DNA from 2 places in the Paenibacillus sp. R-74696 genome. Region 2 is predicted to be linked to the other one. Evidence: riboswitches for the same ligand, from Rfam matches in the RefSeq annotation. Region 2 holds a riboswitch; the other holds the start of a gene.
What was found. Region 2 has a riboswitch for ZMP and ZTP ahead of rpiB (ribose 5-phosphate isomerase B). Riboswitches for the same ligand answer to the same signal wherever they lie in the genome.

Region 1: it holds a riboswitch for ZMP and ZTP, as region 2 does, so the genes downstream of both, ACSR9A_RS02965 (GNAT family N-acetyltransferase) here and rpiB (ribose 5-phosphate isomerase B) in region 2, are expected to answer to the same signal.

Annotation. Positions count from the first base shown of each region.
Region 1 is NZ_JBPULM010000017.1:47,979-58,824, reverse strand. Features, by position in the region: gene ACSR9A_RS02990 (family 78 glycoside hydrolase catalytic domain) at 1-1,912, opposite strand, end outside; gene ACSR9A_RS02985 (helix-turn-helix domain-containing protein) at 2,059-2,925, shown strand; gene ACSR9A_RS02980 (TetR/AcrR family transcriptional regulator) at 2,971-3,558, opposite strand; gene ACSR9A_RS02975 (MFS transporter) at 3,715-4,917, shown strand; partial or broken gene ACSR9A_RS02970 (DNA mismatch repair protein MutT) at 4,990-5,103, opposite strand; gene ACSR9A_RS02965 (GNAT family N-acetyltransferase) at 5,103-6,224, opposite strand; ZMP/ZTP riboswitch at 6,270-6,351, opposite strand; gene ACSR9A_RS02960 (SDR family oxidoreductase) at 6,408-7,106, opposite strand; gene ACSR9A_RS02955 (BlaI/MecI/CopY family transcriptional regulator) at 7,495-7,872, shown strand; gene ACSR9A_RS02950 (M56 family metallopeptidase) at 7,869-10,055, shown strand; gene ACSR9A_RS02945 (MFS transporter) at 10,137-10,846, opposite strand, start outside.
Region 2 is NZ_JBPULM010000020.1:15,420-26,265, reverse strand. Features, by position in the region: gene ACSR9A_RS05765 (L-threonylcarbamoyladenylate synthase) at 282-1,355, shown strand; gene ACSR9A_RS05760 (manganese efflux pump MntP) at 1,594-2,139, shown strand; gene ACSR9A_RS05755 (low molecular weight protein arginine phosphatase) at 2,266-2,844, shown strand; ZMP/ZTP riboswitch at 2,942-3,022, shown strand; gene rpiB (ribose 5-phosphate isomerase B) at 3,177-3,629, shown strand; gene ACSR9A_RS05745 (TIGR01440 family protein) at 3,705-4,328, shown strand; gene ACSR9A_RS05740 (serine hydroxymethyltransferase) at 4,459-5,706, shown strand; gene ACSR9A_RS05735 (glycine-rich domain-containing protein) at 5,903-6,994, shown strand; gene upp (uracil phosphoribosyltransferase) at 7,117-7,746, shown strand; gene wecB (non-hydrolyzing UDP-N-acetylglucosamine 2-epimerase) at 7,786-8,934, shown strand; gene ACSR9A_RS05720 (AtpZ/AtpI family protein) at 9,124-9,357, shown strand; gene ACSR9A_RS05715 (ATP synthase subunit I) at 9,350-9,718, shown strand; gene atpB (F0F1 ATP synthase subunit A) at 9,741-10,499, shown strand; gene atpE (F0F1 ATP synthase subunit C) at 10,585-10,797, shown strand.

The DNA of each region.
Region 1 (10,846 bases), on a different contig from region 2:
GGCGTTCCAGCTCCGCTGCCTTCCCTAATGCTTTAGCCGCTTTGGCAACGAGCGATACCGAATATGCGTAATAGGCCGTTGCAACAAAATCCCTATCCGTTGCCCCGACATAGCTGTCCGCCTTGGAATCAAGCCCGAGCCAATCACCAAAGTGGAAACCGGTATTCCACAAATAAGGATCGCTGCCCTGCTCAAAAATATACTGAATCCATTGGTTCATGCTGTCATATTGGGCCTCCAGCAGCCTTGAATCGCCATACGCTTCATACAGCGTCCATGGACAGATGACCGCCGCATCGCCCCAGGCCGCAGAGGAATGGCTCGTATCCCCCCAGCCTTCGGAAAACTCAGGCTTCAGATTAGGGATGTAGAACGGAATGCCCCCTTCTGGCGTCTGGTCGGCTTTCAGATCTAGCAGCCATTTAGTGAAAAATGGGGCAACATTCATCACATACGAAGCTGTTCGAATGAACATCTGTGCGTCTCCCGTCCAGCCAAGCCGCTCGTCGCGCTGCGGGCAATCGGTCGGCACATCGACAAAATTGCCTTTTTGTCCCCAGACGATATTATGATGCAGCTGGTTCACCTTGGCATCCGAGCATTCAAAAAAACCTGTACGCTCCATATCCGAATGCAGCACAATGCCACTGAAAGCTTCAAGCATAATTGGCGCTTTAAACCCTGTCAGCAACACATAACGGAACCCTTGAAAGGTGAAATGCGGCTCAAACGTCTCCTTCCCGTTTCCTTTCAACGTATACTGAATGCGCTGCTCAGCCTTGCGAATATTGGCCATATAGAAGTTTCCAGCCTGATCCAGCACCTCGGCATGCTGCAATTCAACCACATGCCCAGCGGCGCCTTCGACCTCGAATTTCACCCAGCCGACCATGTTTTGGCCAAAATCAAGCACCGTATCGCCCTCTGGCGTTTGGAGCACAGCAACCGGCTTAAGTATTTCAGCCGGGCGAACAGGCTCATTTACCTGCTGGATTATAATCGATTTAGAATGTGTAATGGTTTCAACCGAATGCCAGACGTCTGAATCGGTCGCTTGCCCGTTATGCCACTCCAACTCCAGCCGGGCGTCGTAGCGCTCTCCATGATACATTTCGGACATCAGAATTGCGCTTCCCGCCGCTTGCCAATCACTGCCTGACACGACAACGTCCTCCGTGCCGTCCTCATAGCCGATATGAAGCTGGAAGAGCAGCGCCGCGCGCGAACCATAGGTTTCTTTTTCCTGCTTCCAGCCAAGCTCCCCTTTGTACCAGCCATTGCCGAGCAGCGCACCAATCGCATGCGTGCCAACGCCCAATTGATCCGTTACATCGTACACCTGATATTGCAGCCGTTTGCCGTAGCTGGTCCACCCCGGTGTAAAATAGTGGTCGCCAATGCGATTGCCATTCCATTGCAGCTCATACATGCCTAGCGCTGTAGCGTAAATCCGGGCGCTTTTGACCGTTTTTTCAACGGTGACAAAGGTTCTGAGCAGCGGACAGCGCTCCGCATCCTCATCCCTCGCAGCCAAAACGGATGGCGCGCTAATCCACTCCGCTGTCCACTGGCTGTAGTCCATGAGACCGGTTTCAAAATATGCCGTTTCCGACCAATCGCTGCCTTCCAAATGCTGCCCACAGGCCCACACCTTTACCCGGTAAAAATAACGCGTGCGCGCTTTCAGCTCGATTTGATCCAGCACGACATGAACGGATTGACCGGAAGCGTTCCGGCCAGAATCCCATAAAACTTGCCCGAATTCTGGCTCCAATGAAACTTGCAGCTGGTAGGCCTGCTGCTGAATGCCTCTTTCCTCTGCTTGGATTTGCCAGCTAATTCTAGGATGCAGCACATCTATGCCAATTGGATTTTTCAAATATTCACATCTAACTTTTACGATCTGGACCATGAGGCGACCTCCTCTAATCAGGAAAAGCTGCTGTTCATTACTTACCCTGTTATCGTATAATTATAGCGTCCATTTCCATAAAAAATCCTTGTAAGAAGGCCAATATATCCCGGTCATTCTGCCATCTCATTTAAGGGGAGCATGCAATGAAGAAACCTATACAGTGGTTTAAAGGCGAGCATTTTTTTGGCAATCAGCTTCTGATTTTTGTTAATCGCTGCTCAGAGGATTTCAATGTCCCCCTCCATGCCCATGATTTTATAGAATTCAGCTTTGTTGCCGAAGGAAAAGGCTTTCATCACATTGGAGACGATATTGTTGCCGTGAGCAAAGGACTATTTTTCACCATACCGATCGGCGTTCCCCATGTATTCAGGCCTTCTTCATCGGATCGATCCGAGCATCCGCTCATCGTATATAATTGCTTATTTGCGCCGCAGCTGCTGCTTGCGATGTCCGCCTTGTTCAACGATCCGCTGCTGAAGCAATATTTAGATGAGCTGCAAAATAATCAAGTCACCTATCATTCGATTCAGGATCGCGATGGCTCAATTGAAAAACTGCTCGTTGCCATGCATCAGGAATTTTCCTTCTCGGCAGCGGGAGCGAGCACTTATCTAAACACGCTTCTCCTGCAATTGATCATTACCCTTCACCGACTGCGAAGCGACGATCGCCCGTTGATCATAAAGGATGTCTCCCACTTCAATATGCTCGTTCAATTTATGGAGCAGCATGTGCATGAAGAATTGACACTCGCGAAGCTTGCCACAAGGTCCGGCTGGAGCGTCCGGCATTTGCAGCGGCTGTTTCTCCAGCACACCGGACAAACGTTTGGAAACTATTTGAACCAACTGCGCATACAAAAAAGCTGTGAGCATTTGCGCTTAACACAGCTTAAAATTAGTACGATTGCCGAAATGGTCGGCTATAGCCACATTGATTCGTTTAATGCGCTTTTCAAGAAAAGAGTCGGCCAGACGCCGGGCCAATATCGCAAGCAATTTAGATGAGACTGAGCGATTACAGCAAGCTTCTCATCCCATTGTGCTGGCAGTCTACTCCACCCTCTCTTGTTTGATTCCTTCGAAAGCGCCCGTTATTAAGGACTTAATGATACTGTCCTCCAGCCCGTCCCCTGTAACTAGCAAGCGATAAAAAATCGGTCCATAAAGCAAATCAATACCCAATTCTATATCTAGCTCCCGCTTTAGTTCCCCGCGCTCTACCCCTCGCATGAGCAGCTGCCTTGCTTCGGAGCGGCGCGGACGGACATACTCCTCCCGCAGCGCGACTGCGAGCTTCGCATCAAATTGCCCCTCTCCGATAATTTCCGTAATGACCGCTCCTTCACGGCTCGTTAAAAATCGGGATAAATTAGTCGCATGCAGCAAAACATCTTCAAATACAGTACCCGTATCCGGTATTGGCAGCCTAGCAGATATGGCATACATAAAACCCGCCATCACAACGGCTCCTTTATTAGGCCACCATTTGTAGATCGTCGCTTTGCTCACCTGTGCCTGCTCGGCAATTTTCTCAACGGTAACGCCGCCAAAGCCGATTTCAAGCAGCAGGTTGTAGGAGGCTGTTAAAATAGCACGCTCCGCTTCAACGTTACGAGGTCTCCCTCTTTTTGTATGCAATGGTCATAGCTCCTTTAGTGGACTTTCTTTACATTATATAAAATTTTGGGCACGTTGAAAAAAAACATTTTAAATACTGTACGTATAGTATATAATATGGCCATAAAGAAAAAAAGGATTGACATCATCCATTTGAACGGAAAGAAGGCATGAATTATGAACAACTCACAATCCAAGGGCAAATCCATTCCGAACTGGCTTATGTTTCTTCTTGCCGCTGCTTGCGGCCTCATCGTGGCAAATCTTTATTATGCCCAGACGTTAATCGGGCCGATTAGCGCCTCCATCGGAATACCGCTAGGGGCAGCAGGGTTAATTGTAACGCTAACTCAAGTCGGTTACGTTATCGGTCTATTATTTATCGTCCCGCTCAGTGATCTGATTGAAAATCGCCGTTTAGTCATCACCTCATTAGTTGTCGTCATTATCGCGCTAATCGGAACTATATTCGCCTCTCATACAGCAGCTTTTCTGATCTCAGCTTTATTTATAGGAATAGGCTCGGTTGCTGCGCAAATTCTCGTACCCTATGCCACTTTCCTGGCAGCGGAGGATCAGCGCGGACGTGTTGTGGGCAATGTGATGAGCGGCCTGCTGCTAGGCATTATGTTTGCTCGTCCTTTAGCCAGTCTCGTGACGGAATACTTGGGCTGGAGAGCCGTTTTTATTTTGTCTGCTATCGTGATTACAATGCTCGCAATTGTTCTATCCCGTGCGCTTCCACAGCGGAAACCAGCACCATCCCTCCAATATGGAGCATTGATTCGCTCTTTAGGCTCGCTATTGAAAGCAACGCCTAGTTTGCGTCGCCGCGCCTTTTATCAAGCTTGTTTATTTGGCTCCTTTAGTTTGTTTTGGACCGTCATTCCGCTGCGTTTATCTGAATATTTTCATTTAACCCAGCAAGGCATCGCTTTATTCGCTCTCGCTGGTGTAGCAGGCGCTGTAGCGGCACCTATTGCCGGCAGACTGGCTGATCGCGGCTTGACTAAATGGCTGAGCGGCATCGCGATTGCGGTTTCTGCCCTTTCCTTTTTAACTGCCTATCTCGTGCGTGGGGATTCTTTCGCCGCTCTGGCGTTACTGCTAGTTGCCGCTATCGTTTTGGATATGGGAGTGTCTGGAAATCTTGTATTGGGCCAGCGCGTTATCTATTCGCTAGGCAGTGAGATGCGGGGACGCCTTAATGGGCTGTTCATGGCCATTTTCTTCATCGGCGGAGCCGTGGGGTCCTTTTTGGGAGGATGGGCCTATGCTTATGGCGGATGGGCTTTAGCTTCCCTGATCGGTATTTCTCTGCCAGTGGTTGCCTTTCTCTATTACTTAACCGAGGCAAAGCAGTCATCAGGGAATGCATAAACCTTCCTGCTTGGTATAAAGAAGCTTCTTATAGTGGATAATAACTTAATTGCTCATTATCTGTCTGCTTTTTGGGAAGCGCCGCTTGAACCCATCTTGCATAGGCAAGTCGAGCGCTTCCTTTTTGTGTACCCGCAACCGTTCACCCTATTGAGGCTGCATTAGTAGTTCTCCCTCATAGACGGTTACAGCTTTTTCTCATATAAATTTGCGCTCCAGCCCTCTGCATCGTATCTGCCACATAAAGTCAAGCCTTGGCTGACATAAAAGGCGTTAAGTGACGGATTTGCTGCCATGCAATCGAGCCGCATCCAGGATTTTCCACGCCCGCGAATATAGGCTTCCGACCAAGCGAGCAGTTGACCGCCAATACCTTGCCCCTTGATGCTGCGAGCTACAGCCAGCCGATGCACATAACCGGCATCCGTATGAAATTGCTCTCCCCAAATCGGCTCGTCACCCCATTCGACCGAAAAACAGCCCGCAAGCTCGCCCTGCAGGTAAGCGACGAATACTTCTTTTTCCCTAATAAATCTCTCCAAATATGCCATTGTAAAAGAATCCTCGCTCCACTGGCGCAAGCCCTTCGCCTCATATATCCAGCGGGCTGCTTCCTTGTATAAACGAAGCATCGCTTCCAGATCATCAGATGTAGCCTGTTTCATTTCAAGCTCGGCTTTTGAGGCAGACACTGCCAAGTGGAGGCTGTTTTGTCCTTTCTCTTCATGCCAATCATATTCAATAATAGCTGCTGTTTGCTCAGCCCGCTCTTGACCGTGCAGCCTTGCCACGACATAAAGTGCAGCATCCATGCCAGCCGTCACTCCTGCGGACATAACGAATTTTCCATTATCCACGTAACGCACGTTCTCAACAATCACGGCACTGGAAGGCGCAGGCTCACGAAGCAAATCAAGCGCCCGGCGGTTCGTTGTAATCCGCAATCCATCCAGCAAATTAGCTTTGGCCAGCAGCAGCGCTCCTGTGCATACAGATAAAATAAGCTCAGCATGCTCTGCCATTTGGCGAATCCAATTCGTAAGCTTCTCATTATGCATCTCCGTACGCGATCCCATGCCACCAGGAACAATTAATAGATCAGGAACAGGACAATCATCGAAGCTATGCGCCGGTGTGATCGAAATTCCGCTAAGCGTAAGCAAAGCTTTCTTCGTCTCGCCAACCGTGTATACGTTAAAATCTCGGTCCTTTCCACTTGAGATGGCGAATATATCAAATGGACCAGCAAAATCAAGTGTATCCACTCTCTCATAAACTAACACTGCTACATTTCTCGTCTGCTTCATTTTGCCCTCTCCTTAAAATAGAAAAGTATTTGGTCAGATGACCAAATACTTTGCCCAGGCGAACGGCTGCTATGACATATGCGCTCCCCCGTAGTGCTCTACGTTTTCGCCAGTTACGCATACCAAATAATTAATGCTAGTATAGCTGATATCCGTTATTTGTCAACAACCAATTCCGACTTTCTAGATCGGCATTGAATTTCCTTCATGATCAACGAACATAAAGCGGCCGTCCGGCGTGCGGCGCTGCTCCAATAGCCCAATAATGCCGCGCGCGCTATGGCTCGCATCCAGCGGCGCCTCTCCACCGCCCATATCCGTCCGCATCCAGCCGGGATGAATACTGAGCACCTGAATGCCCCGCTTCTGCAAATATACATGAAGCTGCTGCGTGAACATATTGAGCGCTGTTTTGGATATCGCATAAGGATAATCGCCTGGATAAGCATGCGTAATGCTGCCCGCTTCAGAAGAAATATTAAAAATGGCAGCGTCCTTCTCCGTTAATAAAGGCAGCAAATGCTTCACGACACGCATAGGCCCATATACATTAATATCCATCGTCAGTGCCACTTCCTTAAAATCCAGCTGTTCGATGTGTGTATTTCGAGAATTGAGAATCGCTGCATTATTGATGATCGCCCCAAGGCTCACGTTCTGCTCCTTCAATTGTGAAGCGAGCGCTGCAATGCCTTCCTCATTTGTGACATCCAGCTCCACAAGTGATAGCCGCTCACCATATTTTTCTGCAAGTGCCGACAGCTTCTCATTAGGCTCATTTTGCGATCGAACGCCCGCGACAACCGAATGTCCGCGCTCCAGCGCCTCGCTCGTCAGTTCATAGCCAAGTCCTCGCCCTGCGCCTGTAATTAAAATGTTCATGCTAAACCAGCTCCCTCTAATCAATTTCTTTTCCGAAGGAAGCTTCTGCTTCCTTAAGCGACTGCTCTAATCCACTGCTCTAATCCACTGCACAGCTGTGACATCCATTCCGGCTCATTATGCCACGTTTCCGCTATCGCCCGCCTTAACAGTCAACCGTACAGAGCTCAGTCTCTTGCATTAATGCAATCGTTTCCAGAACAATGAAGCCATTGTCCTTCAAATAAGCGCTAAATGCAAGCTCCGCTAGCGTATTTGCCTTATTTTTCTGTCTTTACAGGCCTTACTTCGGAAATCACGATTTAATCTTGACACGTTGCGTTTACACCTGTAAACTTTACATATCGTTTACAGGTGTAAACAAATAAAATAAAGAAGGGTGAATACGATGCACGAGTCCCCACACATTACCGAGGCCGAAAGCGAAGTGATGAAGCTCCTCTGGCAAAAGGAGCCTTTGTCCGCCAGTGAGATTATTTTCAAATTAACCCAACAAATGCATTGGTCGGATCAGACGATTAAAACCTTCCTGAATAGGCTTCACAAGAAAAAAGCGATTCGATTCGAAAAGTCCGGCCGGAACTACCTCTACTATCCGCTGGTTTCGCATGATGAATACTTAAAGGCCGAGAATCGTTCATTTCTGAATAGAGTTTATAAAGGAGCAGTAGGGATGATGTGCGCAAAATTTCTCGAAGAAGAGACACTATCGGATAAAGATATTGAGGAGCTTCAACAAATATTGGAGAACAAGAAGAAGCTATGAAGTATCTGGAAACAGTCTTTTCTCTTCTGTTCACTGCGTCAGCGGTATCGACGGTAATCCTATTCATATTACTCTTGATTAGGAAGCTGTTCCAAAAGCACCTTAAACCTAGAGTTATCCATATATTGTGGTTTATTGTGTTAATTAAGCTGCTGGTTCCCATTGCTCCCCAGAGTCAGTTAAGCTTGTTTAATGTGCTGCCGCAAACGTTCCCGCTGGAATGGAATTCAGTTCAGAAGAGTACGCAGCTCACTCCCTTTACTAAGATCGGCACTGACACGGAAATTAATTCCAATGATATGGATATAAATAAACAGCCTCCCAAGTTCATCACGAACCAAGCAGACGAAACAGAATCTTCAGTCCCAACACGTTCTTCTCAAGACCATATTTCAGAAAGCACGCATGGAATGACTTGGCTATCGATAGGCTCGCTTGTATGGCTTGTAGGGCTTCTATGCTTGGGTGGATATTACCTGTTTAGCGTGCTGATTTTCAGGAAAATAGTCGGAAACTCAGTGAAAATCGAGGAAGCTGAAGTACTCATGGCTCTTGAGGTGTGCCAACAGAAGCTGAACATAAAAAAAAGAATATACGTCTATGAAACAAGCCATCTTCGTAGCCCTTGTCTTTATGGTTTATGGAAGCCGCGGATTTATTTGCCCGAGGATATTAGCACGATCGCCGATTCAAACCAGCTAACGCATATCCTGATGCATGAACTCATCCACTACAAACGTAAGGACTTATGGTTCAACTCCCTGTGGACTCTTTCCGTAGGAATGCATTGGTACAACCCGTTGGTGTGGCTTTCCGTAAGAAAGATGAAAGCCGATCAGGAGGTGGCCTGCGACGCGCGTGTTCTTGAAGCACTGGGCGAGCGTGAAGCTTTGTCCTATGGCAGAACCTTACTCATGCTGTCGCGTTTATTTTCCCATTCCCCCTCTTCTCGGGTCAACCTATCGTATTTTGGGGACAACAAAAATGAAGCAAAACGGAGAATGATAATGATCGCCAAGTTTAAAAAAGGTTCGTACAAGCTCTCCGCCGCTGCTATTCTCTCGGTTATTGTCTTGAGCGCCATCTTGCTTACCAATGCGTCGGATCCAGAGAAGGGTGCCGAGCTCGATATGGTTACTCAAGCAGCAAACCCTAGTTTCGATCTATATCCTATGTACAACGATTCATTCAGATGGTTTCATAGTCTCGATCGGGCACTCGATTTTCCGAAATATAACTTTAAAATACCGGATTATCTTCCTGAAGGTTATCAGTTCGAGAATGTATTATATTCTAAAAATTTCACCAGCGCCAACGATGACGATCTTATTGATGTAGCATCCTTTACTTTTGTATCTAACTTTGGCAAAAAAAACAAACAAATTATAGAAGTCAAAGCTTCTATGGGAAATGGCAATTTGTTGGAGCACAATCAATTACGGGGGGCGGCTCAATATCCCCAAAGTGCAAACGAGACTCCTCAGTACCGACAGGAAACGATGACGATCGGCGATGTCAAAGGCACTTTATTCACGGATAATAGACGCGATAAGCAAAGGCCAGAAACGGGTACAAGCTTCTACTGGCAGGATGACAATATATGGTACGCAATCGATTATTATAGCGAGTATATTTCGCAAGAAGAGCTCACAAAAATGGTGAAATCCTTTGTTATACCGCAAGAGGCTAAGCATGTCCGCTACGATGGAGCTGGAAATTCGTTTCCTCTTTATGATGAAAAGGATTTGCTTGCGGCGGAAAACATTCTCGACTTTACGGTGAAAATCCCTTTGGAATTGTCGGGGCTTAAGCTGAGCGGTTCGATATTACTTAGGGCAGGCGATCAGAATACGGAGTATGCGTTCAGACAAGCGACTGACGCTCTATGGACAACCTATCGCGCATCGCACGATTCCTCAATCTATAATATAGAGGATACTTTCTCGCTTTATCAGAGCAAGGAGCCACTTTTCGACAGCTCCAAGCTCACGCTCACTCGGAAACTGGAGATTAATGGCGTCGAAATTTCGGCTTATGAAGACAAAAACCAAATCTACTTATCATCTACGATGCCTTATTACTTGTGGAAGCAGGACAATATTTATTATACTGCCGTTTTCTCTGGTATGGACAAGTACCAGGAAGACAACCTGAAAGCTATGATTTCGGCTCCAAAGAATTAGCCCTAATGGCGAGAGCGGATGCTTTCGGAAGTAGCCCGAAGTAGCAAGCCCCGATTGGCTTCCGGGCATCTGCTCTATTTTTTATGAAGGAATCATTTCTCCTTCTTGGTTTACCGACCCGTCAGAGCGGGGCTCAAGCTGCCTGCGCCTTGCCGTAAAACCGACCAGTGCAATAAAGCACAAGCTGAACATCAACAAATACAACCGGTTGACGCCCCAATGCGCAATGACCATACCGCCCAAGGCACTGCCGATAATGCCTCCAATGCCGGAAGTAAGCGCCACAAATAAGGTCTGATACGTCGCTTTGGCATAGCTCGGCGCATAGCGGTTAATCACCTCAACCGAAGCGCTTGCCATGAACGCAAAGGCGATGCCATCAAACAGCTGCACGGCAAGCACCAGCCCCACCTGAGTAGAGAAAGCCATAACGAGGCATTTCAAGCTGTAGCATAGAGCCGCCAGCATCATCATTGGAATTAAGCCAAAGCGCCTATGCAGCTTAACCGCGAACCAGAACATTGGAACCTCAATAATGGCGGCAATGCTGTAGGCTGCCCCAATCCAGCCTTTATCAAAGCCTGCCTCCTTGAAGTAAATCGGGAGGAAGTTAAAATTAATCGCAATCGACGTAGCGATGAGAAAACTGAACAGCACAAAAGTCAAAAAGCTTTGGTGCTTCAAGATTTGCGAAGCATGCTGCTTCAAGGACACTTTAGCTCTCGTCACTGCCTTATATGGGACGGTATAGAACGTAACGAGCGCCAATACCATCAACAGAGCGTAGCTAA
Region 2 (10,846 bases):
CAGCAATCGCGGTCTTTGCAACAATCACATGCTTCGGTTCTCAGGCATCAAATCGCCAGATGAGATTGGCCACGATTAAGCTCTGAGCAAGGAATGGCAGGGCTACTTCGGTTTACATACACACCTTAGCAGCCAACAGCTAATAGCCAGGTTTGAGCCAGTGAGCATCCGTGGGCTGCGGTTATGCTGCTGGCTCCGTTTTTATCCAAGCGTATGGTATACTAACGGGAGTATACGAACTAGAAGGATGACTATAACAGAGCAAGGATTGAAGGATAGAGATGACTACAACGAAGGTATGGCGCATGACGGACCAATACGCGGAGGCTTCTATCGCGGAAGCAGCGGAGCTGCTTCGCCGTGGAGAGCTCGTGGCTTTCCCGACGGAGACGGTGTATGGTCTTGGGGCCGATGCTCGCAGCTCGGAGGCCGTGGCGCAGATTTTTCAGGCCAAGGGCCGCCCCTCCGATAATCCGCTTATTGTTCACATCGCAAATATTGCGCAGCTCGATGAACTTGTGCTGCCTTATTCGTTGCTTGCGAAGCAACTGATGGAGCAGCTGTGGCCGGGGCCGCTCACGCTTGTGCTTCCCGTTCAGCCGGGAGCGGTGTCGCCGCTTGTGACGGCGGGCTTGTCCACGGTCGGCGTGCGGATGCCTTCCCATCCGGTAGCGCTGCGCCTCCTAGCAGCCGCTGGCTGTCCAGTTGCCGCGCCGAGCGCTAATCGCTCAGGTAGGCCCAGCCCAACGCTCGCCGAGCATGTGGCTGAAGACCTTAGTGGCCGTATCGGCGGCATTGTCGATGGCGGCGCTACAGGCATCGGCCTTGAATCGACCGTCATTGAACTGACGGGCGAGCAGGCGCTTCGTATTTTGCGCCCCGGAGGCGTAACGGTGGAGCAGCTGCGCCAAGCGGCGCCGCAAGCGGAGATTGATGCGCCTGCGGATGCCGAATCGGCAGCGGAGGAGCTTGCCGCCCCGCGCTCCCCGGGTATGAAATACACGCATTATGCGCCTAAGGGCGAGCTTAGCATCGTGGAAGGAAGCTCAGCCGCGAGGCGTGTTGCTTATATGCAGGAGCAGGTGTCGCAGGCTGCAAACGCTGGACTGAAAGCAGGCGTGCTCGTGTTCAATGAGCAGGCCGCTGCTATGGAAGGCGGCTCCGCCCTCGTGCTCACTTATGGGAGCGGGCAGCAGCTGGAGCAGGCTGCGCATCGTCTATATGCGGCATTGCGCCAGTTTGATGCTGCTGGCGTGCAGCGAATTTGGGCAGAAGGCTGCGTGCCGGAAGGTATTGGAGCTGCGCTTATGAATCGGCTGCTCAAGGCAGCTGGCCATCGCATTAATCAGGTTTAAGGGTGAAACAAGCTTAAGCCAGTGCCCTATTTTTCACTAGGATAGTTGAAGCCTGTGCCTGTCGTGCCGATTATGCAGTTATGTGAATCAAGCTTTGGAGTTTGCCTAACATGATACAAGGGTAAGAATATCTCCAGGATCGATTAAACAAGCTATAGTATGTTTGTCCCCATGCCCGCATATGTTGGAGTATTAATGTTTGCGGACGTGGGGGGAGATCGTTTTGTGGGGTAGCCATATGCTTGGAGGGCAATTTGTTACACTGCTGCTTATGGCGGTTGCGCTTGGCATGGATGCTTTTTCACTAGGAATTGGAATTGGGCTGCGCGGCATTCGCTGGCTCCATATGATAAGATTAAGTGCCATTATCGGTATATTTCATATTATTATGCCGCTCGGGGGCATGTACGCTGGGGGATTCGTCAGCGGCATGCTCGGTCATGTAGCAACGGCTGCTGCTGGTGTGCTGCTGGTGCTGCTCGGCGGGCATATGATTTATAGCTCCTTGCGGGGAGAAGATGCACAAACCTTTGATCACCGCACGATTTGGGGAACGATGCTGTTCGCGCTTGGCGTCAGCGCTGATTCTTTTTCCGTTGGCGTAACGCTCGGCATGTTTGCAGCCGATTTGCTGTTGACGGTGCTGCTGTTTGGTTTTTTTGGCAGTATGATGTCGATCATAGGGCTGCTGCTGGGACAAAGGGTCAGTCATAAGCTGGGCGGCTACGGCGAAGCATGCGGCGGCGCGGTGCTGCTCGTGTTTGGTTTAATATTTATTTTCTGAAAATATAATGATTTATAAGTTGGACATCTATAAATACGCTTATATTTCTCGGACTGAAACGAGCTGCACCGCCAGAGGACGGCGACAGCCGTTTCACCTTGGTACACATAGAAAGGGGCATGCGGCGTGAAGCGCATTTTGTTCATTTGTACGGGAAATACCTGTCGTTCTCCGATGGCGGAGGCGATGCTGAAAAATATGGCGGGTCAGCAGGATGTAGCGATTGAAGTACGTTCGGCAGGCATTTCGACGATCGATGGTTTGGCCGTTTCCGGCCATGCGACAGAGGTGCTGCGCGGTTATGGCATTGAACATCAGAGCTCTTCGTGCGCGCTGACTGGAGAAGCGGTGAAATGGGCTGACCTCGTGCTGACGATGACCGCCAGCCACAAAAGAGGACTGCTCCAATGGTTTCCTGAAGCCGTCGACAAAGCACATACGCTCAAAGAGTATGTTAATCAGGATACAGGTGTACTGGCAGACATTAGGGAGCTGGAGCAGCTGTACACGGAGCTGCATATGAAGCAGACGCTGGGACAGCAGTTGAGCGATGGCGAACGCAATCGTCTGCTAGCGCTGGAGCGCCGCATACCGAGCTTTGATATTATAGACCCGTTTGGCGGAACACTTGGGAATTACAAAAGCTGCGCCGAGGAAATTCGCAGCTGCTTGCAGCTGCTGCTCTTGCGTTTAAAGCAGGAATAAGCGGATAGCTGCGGCGACGCAAAAGGGAAAGCGCGAATTTAGGTGCAGGAACGATTGATTTTTCAAAATAATTCGGCTATGATGGGTACAGATATACGGTTTCCGATGTGACTGGCGACGGAAGTGGGTAACCACGGTGGAGCATCGGAACATACGGCCGGTCGCCTGGGCAAAGAGCAGCATGCTGAAGAGCATGTCATGCTCTTTTTTCGTCTTTTGGGACAAATTTAGGTATAATAAAAGCGTCGAATTGCGGAAGCGGAGTTCATGTGCCGAGCACCGCAAGTATCAATGCAAGTGCAGCATCGTCATACTTTGGAGGAGGTTTATACGTGAAAATTGCCATTGGGGCCGATCATGCCGGCTATCGGCTGAAGGACGAAATTGTACCATTTCTGCTATCGCTTGGACACGAAATTGAAGATTTCGGTTGTGACTGCAATCAATCGGTTGATTACCCGGACTATGCACTGCCTGTAGCTGAAAAGGTGGCAAGCGGGGAAGTGGACCGCGGCATTCTCATTTGTGGAACAGGCATTGGCATGTCGATTGCCGCTAATAAGGTTAAAGGCATCCGCTGTGCGCTGGTGCACGATTTATTTTCCGCCAAAGCGACGCGCGAGCATAATGATACGAATGTAATTGCACTGGGTGAGCGTGTCATTGGCCCAGGTGTTGCACAGGAAATTCTTCGCATTTGGCTGGACACGCCATTCTCCGGCGGCGAACGCCATGCGGGACGCATTCATAAAGTAGGCCAAATCGAGCAAAAATATAACGCTTAAGCTAAATGAGCGCGGAAGAAGGCGTTGTTCCATGCTTGCATGGAAACGGTTAGTCAGACAAGGAGGCTGCCTGCGATGGGAGCAAACGAGGAAACGATAGCGATAGCAAGTGCAGTAGAGACGATCGTTCGCGAGCTTGCGGCAGCGGGCAGCCTGCGGGCTGGACAGCTTCTCGTCATCGGCACGAGCACGAGCGAGGTGCTGGGCCGGCGCATTGGAACGTCGGGCACGCTCCAAGCTGCTGCGGAAATTTTCGCTGGAGTGGAGGCTGTGCGCCGCGACATTGGCTTTTATCCCGTGTATCAATGCTGCGAGCATTTAAACCGTGCGCTCGTTATCGAGCGTGATGCCGCTGAACGCTATGGGCTTGAACAGGTCGCGGCGATTCCCGTTCCGAAGGCAGGAGGCTCCATGGCGGCTTACGCATATCGGCACATCAGCGATGCTTGCCTCGTCGAGACGGTAGCCGCTCATGCTGGAATCGATATCGGCGATACTTTCATCGGTATGCATTTGCGCAGAGTAGCGGTTCCGGTGCGGCCTTCTATCCGCAGCATTGGCGAGGCGCATGTCACGATGGCGGTTACGCGGCCAAAGCTGATTGGCGGTGTGCGTGCGGTGTACGAGCTTGGTGGCGTGGCAGACAGCCGTGATGCTGTTGTGTTGACTCCGGAGCAGTCGGCCGGGACTTGCGATTAATCATTAGTATTTCATAAGCGTTTAATATTGGCGGATCGAGCGTATATCCCGTAGAACATATATCTGACGAGCATATCCTGCTTAATCCTTATTTATATAACAAGTACACACTACTGAGGAGGCAATTATAATGGAAAATCTACGTAAACAAGATCCAGAGGTTTTGAAAGCAATGGGACTGGAATTACAGCGTCAACGCGATAACATCGAGCTAATCGCATCAGAAAATATCGTAAGCGAAGCTGTTCTGGAAGCTTTGGGTTCTGCTTTGACGAACAAATATGCGGAAGGCTACCCAGGCAAACGTTTCTATGGCGGCTGTGAGCATGTGGACATCGTTGAAGATATCGCACGCGATCGTGCAAAAGAGCTGTTTGGCGCAGACCATGCGAACGTACAGCCGCATTCCGGCGCACAAGCGAACATGGCTGTTTATTTGGCGGCGCTTAAGCCTGGCGACACGGTACTGGGCATGAATTTGGCACATGGCGGCCACTTGACGCACGGCAGCCCGGTTAATGCTTCCGGCTTGCTTTACAACTTTGTAGCATACGGCGTAAATGAAGAATCCTTCACGATTGATTATGAAGAAGTTCGCAAAGCGGCATTCAAGCACCGCCCTCGCATGATCGTAGCTGGTGCATCTGCATACCCGCGTATTATTGATTTCGAAAAAATGGCTAAAATCGCCAACGATGTAGGCGCGCTATTTTTTGTAGATATGGCTCATATTGCAGGTCTTGTGGCTGCTGGTCTTCATCCTAACCCAGTGCCGCATGCACATTTCGTTACAACAACAACGCACAAAACGCTTCGCGGTCCTCGCGGCGGCTTGATCTTGTGCCGCAAAGAGTGGGCAGCTGCGATCGACAAAGCGGTATTCCCAGGTACACAAGGCGGCCCTCTGATGCACGTTATTGCGGCTAAAGCAGTAGCGCTCGGCGAAGCTTTGCAGCCATCGTTCAAAACATACGCGCAAAACGTTGTGAAAAATGCTGCGGTTCTGTCCGATACGCTCGTTGCTGAAGGCATTAACATCGTATCCGGCGGCACAGACAACCACCTGATGCTGATCGACACGCGTACCCTGAACATCACAGGCAAGGAAGCCGAGCACGTGCTGGATTCAATCGGTATTACAGCTAACAAAAACGCGATTCCTTTCGATCCAACGAGCCCGTTCATCACTAGCGGTATCCGTCTTGGAACGCCAGCTGCCACTTCGCGCGGCATGGATGAGAAAGCGATGAAAGTAATCGGCGAAGTGATCGCTGTTACGCTGAAAAATCCGAAGGATGAGGCAACGCTTGAAAAATCCCGCCAAATCGTTCGCGATCTGACATCGCAATATCCGCTTTATCCAGAACTGAAATACTAATCTTAAACTTTTGAAAAATGCCGCATAGGGCTTCGGCCTATATGCGGCATTTTTGCGTATAAACAAGCGTATGAAGGCTTTCGTTTCATTATTAAAAGGGATTTTTATTCATTTTTGGTAGATATATTATGCAGCAAAACCATTCGGCATGCTACAATAGTACAGACAAAGCTAAATGGAAGGTGATGGTACAGCCATGAGCAATACGATTTTTCTCGTTCTGATTTACGTTGTAATTATCGTACTTGTAATTGTAATCGTAACCCGAGCCAATCGTTCGCGAAAAAGAAATGATAATGGCCATTCGCTGGGCAAGCGAAGCTTGTCGTTAGCCTCTTGGCCGTCTGAGGAGCCGCCGCTTGCGCTGGGAGTTCCTTACCAGCATCCTGCCCGTCCGGCTGCCGAACGTCTTGAGGCTGCCCTTACGAATGATTTTGAAAGCCGGATCAAGGATCGCGTGCTCAAGCAGCTGCCTAGCTTGTCCGATAAGGAATGGAAATGGACCTTTTTTGAGCTGAAACGATTTTTTCTAATGTGCGGACTGCTTCGGGGAGTTCCGATGTACAGCGGCCGTGCGGATCTCATCTGGCATGAAATGCTGATGTTTACGCGGGAGTATGAGCAGTTTTGCACATCCTTCTGTGGCGGGCTGATTCATCATGCCCCGCACGCTGAAAATGAACGTCCAAATGTCGATGGCCGGGCCTGGTTTGACTGGGTATACGCAGAGCTGTTCCAGCAAACGCCGGCAAGCGGGCGGGTGTGGGGCGCCTTTTTCAAGACGCCGCTTCCTCGCGAGTGGACGGATGAGTTTGCAGAGCAATCGGAGCAGGTGCTGACGGAAAAATGGTTTAATGCTAAAGCAGCGGCAGCATACCCCGATATGCAGAAGACGATAGATTATTTGCAGTGGCGCTTGAAATCGCAGCTACATAATAGCGATGAGCAGGTTAAGCCTTATCCGGTGGGCGCCTCTTCCTCCTGGAAGGGCGGCTATGATCCGGTAGTTGGAGCGACAGGCATGCTGTCCGGCATGCTCATTTTTCATTCCATATCCGCTTCTTCGCCTAATGACTTTGCCGAGCAAATGAATGCAGCGCAGACAAAAGCCCAAAGAGATGCAAATGGCAGCGGGTCGTCGACATACGGCTGCGACGGATTGGGCTCCTCTCATGACCGTGATGATTCCAGCGGCGGCCATGACAGCGGCAGCGACTCATCCAGCTCCTGCGGAGGCAGTAGCGGGGGAGACAGCGGTGGCGGCTGTGGCGGCGGCTGCAGCAGCTAAAAACGGACGATTTTTCAAAGTGAAAAATCACAGGATGCATCAGGCCTTTTACAATGCTATAATATACGGGATTGTGTCTACAGATACAGAAATACGTTATCACACAGGAGGAATAACGCTCCATGAGCAAATTGGTCATCTGCGACCATCCGTTAATCCAGCATAAGCTGACCTTTATTCGGAATAAAGATACGAATACGAAAGATTTTCGGGAACTGGTTGATGAAGTAGCAACATTAATGGCATATGAAATTACAAGGGACATCCCGCTTGAAACGATTACCGTACAGACGCCGGTTGCGCAGACGCCATCGAAGGTCGTATCGGGACGCATGCTGGGTCTTGTTCCGATTTTGCGCGCCGGCCTTGGCATGGTAGAGGGTATTTTGAAGCTTATTCCTGCTGCAAAGGTTGGTCATATCGGCTTGTTCCGCGATCATGAAACGCTACAGCCAACGGAATATTATATCAACCTGCCGACGGATGCTCCGAATCGCCTGCTCGTTGTTGTGGATCCGATGCTGGCTACTGGCGGCTCCGCAATCGCGGCTATTACTGCGCTCAAAAAACGCGACTGCGAGCATATTAAGCTGATGTGTCTAATTGCTGCGCCTGAAGGCGTGAAGGCCGTACAGGAAGCGCACCCGGACATCGATATTTATATTGCCGCGCTGGATGAGTGTCTGAACGAGAAGGGCTATATTGTTCCAGGTCTTGGAGACGCGGGTGACCGCATGTTCGGCACTAATTAGCGCCTGCCTGGCGCAAGCAGATTATAGGAGTGAATTGTTTTGTCCAAATTAAAAGTAATGACTATTTTCGGTACGCGCCCGGAAGCAGTTAAAATGGCGCCGCTTGTTCTTGAGTTGAACAAGCACTCGGACGATATTGAATCTATCGTCTGCGTAACTGCGCAGCACCGTCATATGCTGGATCAGGTGCTTGATTTTTTTGAAATCCAGCCGAACTATGATTTGAATGTGATGAAGGACCGCCAGACGCTAACGGAAACGACCGTACGCGTTTTGGAGGGCCTTGATCCGATTTTGGCGGAAGCAAAGCCGGATATCGTGCTGGTGCACGGTGACACACAGACGACGTTTCTTGCCAGCTACGCTGCTTTCCTGAAGCAAATCCAGGTGGGTCATGTGGAAGCGGGCCTTCGGACTTGGAACAAGCTGTCCCCGTACCCGGAAGAGATGAACCGCCAGCTTGCAGGCGTGTTGTCTGATGTGCATTTTGCTCCGACTTCTTGGTCGGCTAGCAATTTGCTCAAGGAGAACAAGTCGGAAAAGACGGTTTATGTGACGGGAAATACGGCAACGGACGTATTCCAATACACGGTGGATCCTTCCTTTGCTCACCCGGTTATCGACTGGGCGAAGGGCAAACGGATGATTTTGATGACGGCGCATCGCCGCGAGTCGCTGGGCGAGCCGCATCGCAATATTTTCCGTGCGGTAAAACGCATTGCCGATGAGCATGAGGATGTTGCCATTGTCTATGCCGTTCACCCGAACCCAGCCGTCAAAGAACCGGCAACGGAAATTCTCGGCGGCCATCCGCGTATTCAGCTTATCGATCCGCTGGATGTGTTTGAATTCCATAATTTTTATCCACATGCCTATATGATTTTGACCGATTCCGGCGGCCTTCAGGAGGAAGCTCCTTCGTTTGGAGTGCCAACGCTGGTGCTTCGCAATACAACAGAGCGTCCTGAAGGTATTGAGGCGGGTACACTTGAGCTTGTGGGTACGGATGAAGAGGTTGTTTACAGCCGGGCAAGCGCCTTGCTTAACGATGCTTCCTTGTATGAAAAGATGAGCCATGCGGCAAATCCATACGGTGATGGACAAGCTTCGACACGTATCGTGCAAGCTTTGCTGCATCATTTTGGAAGAAATTCTGAGCGTCCCGATCCGTTCACACAACGTTCATAGTTTACACATGGTCTTATAAATAGCGGCGCAATGCACAGCATACAGTTGTACTGTATGGTTTTGTCGGCTCTGAGGGCTTGATTTGACTGGCTTTTGGGCAATCTGTACAGTAAAACTATACAGGATTATCAATTGACAAACCTTGCGCCGCTTGGATAAAATAAATGAGGATTGACAGGGGTATGGGCCATGGATAAAAAGAACAGAAGAGACAATCCGCTGTTTGCCGCAGGTCTTGTCGGCGGGCTCGGACTGCAAGTCGCTATTTGTATCTTTTTAGGGTACTTTCTCGGATCGTCGCTCGGTGAACGCTTTGGCGGAGGTTCGGGTTGGACGGTTGGAGGCATACTGGTCGGTCTGGCTGTCGGTCTTCTCTCAGGCATTCTGCTTGTGAAGAAGGTAATGGAGGATGCCGATGGATAAAATAATGAACACTGCAGTAAGGTCGCTACTCTTCATGATGGGTGTGTGTCTGATTGTCTGGGCGTTTATGCCGAACTGGCGAACAGTTGCACTTGGTCTTCTACTGGGTCTTGCAGCGAGTTTCATGAATGCGTTTTTACTGAGGCGCAGAGTGGAAATGATTACGCTTAAAGCAGCAGGAGGAAGCTCTCGCAGAATGGGTATGGGGCTTGGAAGCCGCATCGCTATGGTGCTGCTGGTTGCCATGGTTGCTTATCGCTTTCCGGAAGACTTCAGCATGCCAGCCGCATTAATTGGCTGTATGGTTATGCCTTTTATTCTTCTGGTAGCAGCTTATATTCATAATAGAAATAAACTTTAGTGGAAAGGGGTGAGAATTTTACATGCATGAATTTCCGGTGTGGCAGCTCGGATCGCTGCAGATCGACATTTCAACGTTCATTGCGATAACGGTTTCCGCCATCATCACCTTTGTTGTGGCGAGACTTGCTGTGCGCAATTTATCGGTGGACAACCCTTCCAAGATGCAAAACTTTTTGGAATGGGCCGTCGAATTTGTTCACAATCTGATTGCCAGCGCAATGCCGCTTAATCGCGTCAAGCCTTTCATTTCCTTGGGTATGACGTTGATTATGTTTATTTTCATCTCCAACCTGCTAGGTTTGCCTTTCGGTATCGTGACAGAAGTCCATCACGCTTATCCGGCACTAGGCATTACAGAGGAGCTGTTGCAGGAGAAGGGCGGACATCTGGAGCTAGCCTGGTGGAAATCACCTACGGCTGACATTAATGTTACCGCAGGGCTAGCGCTGATCGTATTCATACTCGTGCATTATTTGGGCGTGAGATTGAACAGCAAGCATTACGTGAAACACTATTTCCATCCGTTTCCAATTTTTCTGCCGATCAACTTGATCGAGACAATCTCGAAGCCAGTAACTTTGGCGCTACGGCTATTCGCCAACATCTATGCGGGCGAAGTGCTGATCTCGACCATTTTGATGCTGGGGGTTATCGGTACTCCGTTCCTCGCGGCTTGGCAAGCGTTCAGTATCTTTGTCGGCGCAATTCAGGCCTTCTTGTTCACTATGCTTACGATGGTGTACATTTCACAGGCCGCAATTCACGAGGAAGACCATTAAGTTAAGCTTGATGCCTAGGATTTAATTACCCCCTAGGTTAGCAATACAAAACCAAAACGAGATATTATTGAGGAGGATTTTTAAAATGGAAGTATTGGCAGCAGCATTGGCAGTTGGTTTGGCCGCAATTGGCGCAGGTGTAGGTAACGGTATGATCGTCAGCAAAACAGTTGAAGGTATCGCTCGTCAGCCTGAGCTTCAAGGTAAATTGCAAACAACAATGTTTATCGGTGTAGGTATCGTCGAAGTTGTGCCGATCATCGGCGTAGTTATTGGCTTCCTTGCTTTCTTTAAATAAGTTAAACACGTATCTGGCGGGGAAGGCCTAGCCCTCTTCGCCTTCGTTG